Regions from separate parts of the Siphonobacter sp. SORGH_AS_1065 genome, predicted to be linked through region 1. Evidence: riboswitches for the same ligand, from Rfam matches in the RefSeq annotation. Region 1 holds a riboswitch; each other region holds the start of a gene.
What was found. A riboswitch is a leader RNA that binds a small molecule or an ion and turns the genes downstream of it on or off. The one in region 1 is predicted to bind cobalamin.

Region 1 (2,271 bases):
TTTTTCGGTCCAGATAGTTCAGCGAATAGCCCAACAATACTTTCTGCGAAATTTTGCCTGTATTCCAGTCATAGGTTAACTCCAACTGGTTTTGGAGGGGTTTGGTCAGGTGATTGAAGTAATAGGGGAACGAGCGGGTAATGGAATCGAGTCGGGAATTGAGGCTTAATTCTTCCGTTGAGAAATAGTCAATGTTATCATCCGAATAGGAAAGCTGATTCGAGAGTTTCAGGTGGGGCGTTAACTCCCGCACGTAACGAAGCTGGAAATCCGTCCGTGTGTGTTTTAGAAAATCAGCAGGATCATTATAGCGAGTCGTGACATCCATGCCGGGTACCAGAGCCCCGCCTGCCAGTACTGGAATGCCTGAATCGGTTCGGTAAACATCCTTGTTGGCTCCCACGGCAAGATAAAAGTAATCTTTGCTGGTGGGCGTATATTCCAAAGCTACGTACGCATTATTGGTAGCCACACCCGCCTGCCGAAATCCGTCGGTATCAGACACGCCAAAATCCATGCGGTAACGAAGTTGGGTGTTGATGGAACCACCCGCTCCGGCCCGCATGCGGCGGGTATTAAAGCTCCCGTAGCTGGCCGAAAAATTGGCTCTGAAATCAGCCGTGGGTTGTTTACGAACGATGTTAATGATACCCCCTAAAGCCGAGTGCCCAAAAAGTACCGAAGCGGGGCCTTTTAAAACTTCGATCCGTTCGACATTGGCGAGGTTGGTGTTGGGTGCACTGGTGGAGATGTTATGCCGCTCATCGCGAACACCGTCCACCAATAACACAAAGTTGCTGAAACCCCGAATGGTAAAGTGTTGAAAACCACCGTAGGTATTATTGGAACGCACACCCGTGGTATTTTTCATGGCATCGCCCAGATCGTCAATGCCGCGTTGTTCGATGGTTTTGACCGTAACTGAACTGACTGACAAAGGCAAATCACGAATGGGAACGTCGATTTTGTTAAGGGCTGAAAACGAACGGTTTCGCTGACTGGTAATGGTTACTAACGAGAGCTCGTGCGTTTTTTGATTGAGCTGATAACGTAGTGGCAGACGTTCGCCGGCTTTCACCGTTACCTGAGTTTGATATGCTTCATAACCCACCCCACTGATGGTTAGCGTATAAGTACCGGTAGGAATGTTTAGTAGCTGAAAACTACCCTCGGCATCCGTGGTAACGCCAAAAGTAGTGGCCTCCAGGCGAATGGAAATGCCGGGTAAGGGTTCTTGTTTTTCGGTTTCAACGCGGCCTTCGAGTGAACCGTTTTTTTGTTGAGCGTAACCCTTTAGGCAGACGCTAAGAATAAATGCCAGGGTAGATAAAATGATTTTACTACTCAATCGTGAAGTAGAAGTGGGGAGCATAACTTTTAACAAAAAGGTTAAAAGCTCTCGGCTTACCTTCCAGTCAATCAGAAATCAGGGAAACAGAAGAAGTCAGTAGAGTTTACGTATAGACGCGACGGTGCATGCACGTCTGTGCCTACCATCCATAAACTCCCCTTTGACGACGCTCTAACCCGTGAAAGCATGATCAGCTAAGAATAAAGGCAGGTCTCCTGACTCGTCCCCTCCCAGACGCCTTCCCATATCGTAACGATACAGTGGCTTTATTGTAAAGGAGTTGTAGGTTTTGGGTTTTGAGTTTTGGGTTTAGAGTTAACAAACGAACCCTAAACTCAAAACCTTAAACTCAAAACGTTACCGGAACTTACAGTTGCACGACAGTTCGTGATTTGCACACGATTCCCTATTAATCTGCAGTTAAGCAGAACCTTTTTCCGTGGAAAAATGAAGTAAAGAACTTGAATGAGGGGACAAAAGTAGGGTATAATTCAGCCGTTTATGGATTTACATTCAATAATAAATTTTCCAGGTAAGGTCTGAACCTTAAAAATAATCGTACTTTCGCGGCTCAATTGGTGCCTTTTCTGCCCGTCAGAAGAAGCTTAAAAGGGAATCCGGTGCAATCCCGGAGCAGTACCCGCTGCTGTAATTTCTACTTAGTTTACAGTTTGCCGTTTACGGTTTTCAATTAGTTTACTACTAACTGAAAACGGCAAACTAAAAACGGACAACTAAGTAAACTCTAAACATCAATGCCACTCCAGCGTGCTGGGGGAAGGCGTTTGGAGTGGAAAGAGCCAGAAGACCTGCCTGTTGAACATACCATTCATGCTTTCGGGAAGAAAGGCAGGAGGCTTCAAATGCTTAGGAGGTGTTTCCACCTCTGTCCTGTTTCCCGTGTATACATTTAAAAGGGA
Region 2 (2,271 bases), on a different contig from region 1:
TTTTTCTCTAAATCCAGATCGTAAGGAGCATGCAATAACGAACAGGACGGAGCCACCCAAACACGGGCTTTGCCTAGCTTGGCAATGGCTTCATTCAGCAATTGCAACGACTGGCTGAAATCATTTTTCCAGACATTACGCCCATCCACTACGCCGAGCGAAAGGATTTTAGTGGAAGTAACAAATTCGTGATCCGCCAGAATGGAGGTTAATTGTCCAGGTCCACGCATTAGGTCAATATGCAAAGCAGATACGGGTAATTGCAGGGCCAAAGACTGATTGTCACCTAGTTTTTCGAAGTAAGTCGCCACCAGAAGCTGAACCTGAGGTAATGCTTTCTGAATAGCCTGGTACGCCTGCTGAAAAGCGATTTTTTCATTAGCTGACAAATCGAGCGTCAGGCAAGGTTCGTCAAGCTGTATCCAAGTTGCCCCCCGGTAACTCAGTTCGCGTAATACGTCAATATAAACGGGTAATAACCGATTGAGCAGATCAATTCGGTGGAAACCTTCTTCTTTTTCCTTACCCAATAACAGAAATGAAACCGGCCCCAGAATGACGGGCTTGGTAAGAATACCCATCTGCTTGGCATCTTCGAAGTCGTGAATGACCTTATCGGAATACCGTTTAAACTGCTGATCTTTCAAAAATTCGGGAACGATGTAGTGGTAGTTGGTATCAAACCACTTCGTCATTTCCATCGCCTTTATGTCCAGCTCGGCCTTCTGGATTCCGCGAGCCATGGCGAAGTAAATCTCCAGTTCCCGATTGTTTTTTCCATCAATAACCGCCTGATACCTTTCGGGCACGGCTCCCACCATTAATGCGGTATCCAGCACTTGATCGTAATAGGAAAAGTCATTGGAAGGAATCCATTGCAGACCTGCCTGTAATTGCGTCTGCCAGTTTTGTCGGCGAATTTGCCGACCTGCCCACAGAAGTTCGTCTTTCGAAATCTTTCCTGCCCAAAATTGTTCGCAGGCCCATTTCAGTTCGCGTTTGCTGCCCACGCGGGGGTAGCCCAGGTTGTGAGTAACCATGTGTTTTTGTGTTAAAAAGGGTTTATCAAAACGCCTTCGAAACACCCAACCCGCCAAAAACGGTGAATTGTTACGAATCACTGATTCCGCATTAGTAACGTACGAGTCGTCATCCGTTCACGCGAATGACGGAGTTAATGCCTCTGCTATAAGGGTATAGCTTTCCTGGTCCGACTTCGATGGTTTCAAAATCAGCACAATTCAGGCACAACCGCAAACCTGCCAGTTTCGGGACCGGCAGTGAGCAGAGTTGGGTAATCAGAAATTTGTAAAATCAATGCGTGAATCAGACCCTATGCGTGAAGGTATGACCATTGAGAAGGCTGGCAAGTCTCCTGGCTTGTATCATGCGACTCCCCCCTTCTCATTCCTCAGGGAACAATGGGAAATCTGGGATGCACTTGTTTCGAGGTTCGAAACAGATACTTACAGTAGCACGTCTGCTCGTGATTTTCACACGATTCCTTTTTCATTCCTTTAGCAGCGAAGATCTGCTAATGAAACCAACCATCCGATTGACGGGCGTTACAAAGAACGGAGCAAATATAAAGGATTAAACCCTTTTCCGGTTCTGCCGTTATAATAAAGATGAAGAGGAACAGAGCTTTTCTACTTGGCAAAAGATAAATTAAAGAAGTAAAAATATAACTTATCAAATCTAAATTATCACTTAAAGGTTAAAAAGAAGGGAAGTTTAGGGAAGTTTGGCCGAATGTATAATTTTGTTCCTTTCTCGACCGACTCATCAACACGTATAATAAGAGTTGTCAAATCATTACTCATTTAAACATCTGATTCTTACTGATGAAGACGCTGAACCAGTACAATTTCGCCGGAAAAAAGGCTCTTGTCCGCGTTGATTTCAACGTTCCCCTGAATGACCGTTATGAAATCACCGATGATACCCGTATCAAAGCAACCATTCCGACGATTCAAAAAATTCTTAACGACGGCGGTTCGGTTATCCTGATGTCTCACCTGGGCCGTCCGAAAGATGGACCTACTGAAAAGTATTCGCTTAAGCACTTAGTAAACGCCCTGTCTGTTATCTTCAACCGTCCCGTGAAATTTGCGGATGATGCCATTGGACAGCAGGCCATTGACCTGGCAGCCTCTCTGCAACCCGGTGAAATTCTGTTACTCGAAAACCTTCGTTTCTACAAAGAAGAAGAAAAGGGGGACGTAACTTTCGCCGAAAAATTATCTAAACTGGGTGACGTTTGGGTAAACG
Region 3 (2,271 bases), on a different contig from region 1:
ATAGCGAAAGGGTCTCTGGAGGAGTCCAAATCACAACTCTATCGGGCCTTGGATCGTGACTATGTTGAGCAGGAATTATTCGATGAGCAATACCAAAGGGCCGAAGAAATTGGAGGGATGATTAGAAAGCTTATGCAGTATCTGAATCAGTCTAAGATAAAAGGAAGTCGATACCAGTCACCTAGTCATCCACCGACTTTAGAAGAAGATTTGGTTAACTATGAGTAACTAGTAGAAGTAGGCGAATATTAACTCAAAACCCTAAACACAAAACCCCAAACGTTAACAAAATGAAACGTCGCGATACACTTAAGTCGATTGCCTTGGGGTCGTTGGGCATGGCTACGGTTCCTTCTACGGATCTGGTAGCGGCTCCGCCCGAAAAACCGTTGGTGGTGCCCGGCGGACGGCAGAAATCGGAAGCCATCCGGGATGCCAAACTCATGGCTGATAAGTTCTTTACACCTCAGGAAATGAAAACCCTCACCGTTTTGTGCGACATTATTCTTCCGGCGGACGAGAAGTCGGGCAGTGCCTCGCAAGCGGGTGTACCGGCTTTCATTGAATTTATGGTGAAAGATCAACCCGTACACCAAATTCCTCTTCGTGGAGGGCTGGCCTGGTTAGATAATGAAAGCCGAAAACGCTTCAGCAAGAAATTTGTGGAGCTTACAAAAGCTCAGCAGATAGAAATCGTGGATGACATTGCCTATCCTGAACAAGCGAAACCTCAGTTCTCTCAAGGCGTTGCGTTCTTTAACAAAATGCGGGACATGACCTTAACCGGTTTTTATACTACCCGCATAGGCTTCAACGATTTGGGTTACGTAGGAAATACTCCCAACAACTGGGAAGGAGTGCCCGAAGAGGTACTGAAGCAATACGGACTGAGTTATGAGTAATGGGGTTTGAGAAGGTTAGCAGTAGTTTGAGAAGTTTGATTTAGTTTGAAAAAGTAAGATAAATGAGAGGTTTTCATCAAACTCCTCACACCTAACTCTAACCTCTTCTAACTAAATTAAATCTCTCAAACGTAGTAGAACGAAAGGTATACTTAATGCTGATTCGGTAAAAGACCGGGTCAGCATTAAGTATTTTTTATACTTTTGCCCACGTTTTAGGTTTCAGCAGAAACTCTGTTGAATGAAAAGGGAACACCGGTGTAAATCCGGGGCTATCCCCGTAGCTGTAAGTTTTAATGAGTTTAGAGTGGTAAGTTTTGAGTTTAGGGTTAAGATTGTAAAGTTGACAGCCTTCATAACTCAAAACACTAAACTCCAAACTCCAAACTCAAACACAACTTCCAAAAGCCACTGTACATACGTATGGGAAGGTGGGGGTTGAGATGAAACGAGCCAGAAGACCTGCCTGAAATGGTATACTTTTCGAGCTTTCGGGTGAAAAGCCGTGAATGAATTTCAACGCACTGGATGGTAACACCCAGCCGGATTTCTATTCACTTTTCTACGAAAGACTCCTTACTTAATCATTAGTGGAGTCATGAACACATTTACCAGAATTACCTTTCTTCTCCTGATTACAACTTTGCAGGTCTGGGCTCAAAAACCGGATACCCAACTGGAAGAAGTAACCATCACCGCCAATCGTACCGGACAAAAATTATCCCAAACGGGTAAAGTAGTTACCGTTCTTACCGATTCAACTTTACAAAAATACGCTACTCAATCGCTTGGGGAGTTATTAACCCGTCAGGCCGGGGTTATGATCGTTGGGGCTCAGGGGCCGCTGGGAACCAATCAGACCGTCTCATTACGCGGAGCCGGTGGAGGGAACACCCTGATTTTACTCGATGGCTTACCCATCTATGATCCCTCTCAGATTAATAACACGTTTGATCTCAATCTGCTTTCGGTTGGGGAATGCGAACGAATTGAGATCATTCGGGGAGCTCAGTCTACCCTGTACGGTTCGGATGCGGTAGCTGGGGTAATTAACATTTTTACTAAAAAAGAAGGGTATCGACCCATCGGAGGCCATGCCACCGTTCAGGCCGGAAGTTATGGTATTTTCCGGGGAACCGTCGGTGTGAATGGAGCTTCAAAAGTAGGTTACTTCAATGCTCAATATACCCGATTGCGTTCCGATGGATTTTCGGCGGCATATGATGCGAAAGGAAATCAGAACTTTGATAACGATGGTTTCTGGCAGGATAACGTTCTCTTAAACGGCGGTATTAATCTTTCTCCCAATCTAATCTGGAAGGTACGGGGCCTGTATTCGGGGTATAAAAATGAAATTGACGCCGGAGCC

Region 2: another riboswitch for cobalamin. It lies ahead of metE (5-methyltetrahydropteroyltriglutamate--homocysteine S-methyltransferase); the one in region 1 lies ahead of QE390_RS23510 (TonB-dependent receptor).
Region 3: another riboswitch for cobalamin. It lies ahead of QE390_RS01995 (TonB-dependent siderophore receptor); the one in region 1 lies ahead of QE390_RS23510 (TonB-dependent receptor).

The regions. Positions count from the first base shown of each region.
Region 1 covers NZ_JAUTAM010000008.1:236,833-239,103, reverse strand. Annotated here, with positions in the region: gene QE390_RS23510 (TonB-dependent receptor) at 1-1,372, opposite strand, end outside; cobalamin riboswitch at 1,539-1,801, opposite strand; cobalamin riboswitch at 1,911-2,183, shown strand.
Region 2 covers NZ_JAUTAM010000004.1:3,591,820-3,594,090, reverse strand. Annotated here, with positions in the region: gene metE (5-methyltetrahydropteroyltriglutamate--homocysteine S-methyltransferase) at 1-1,040, opposite strand, end outside; cobalamin riboswitch at 1,348-1,563, opposite strand; gene pgk (phosphoglycerate kinase) at 1,845-2,271, shown strand, end outside.
Region 3 covers NZ_JAUTAM010000004.1:294,563-296,833, reverse strand. Annotated here, with positions in the region: gene QE390_RS02005 (four helix bundle protein) at 1-228, shown strand, start outside; gene QE390_RS02000 (gluconate 2-dehydrogenase subunit 3 family protein) at 291-902, shown strand; cobalamin riboswitch at 1,103-1,387, shown strand; gene QE390_RS01995 (TonB-dependent siderophore receptor) at 1,501-2,271, shown strand, end outside.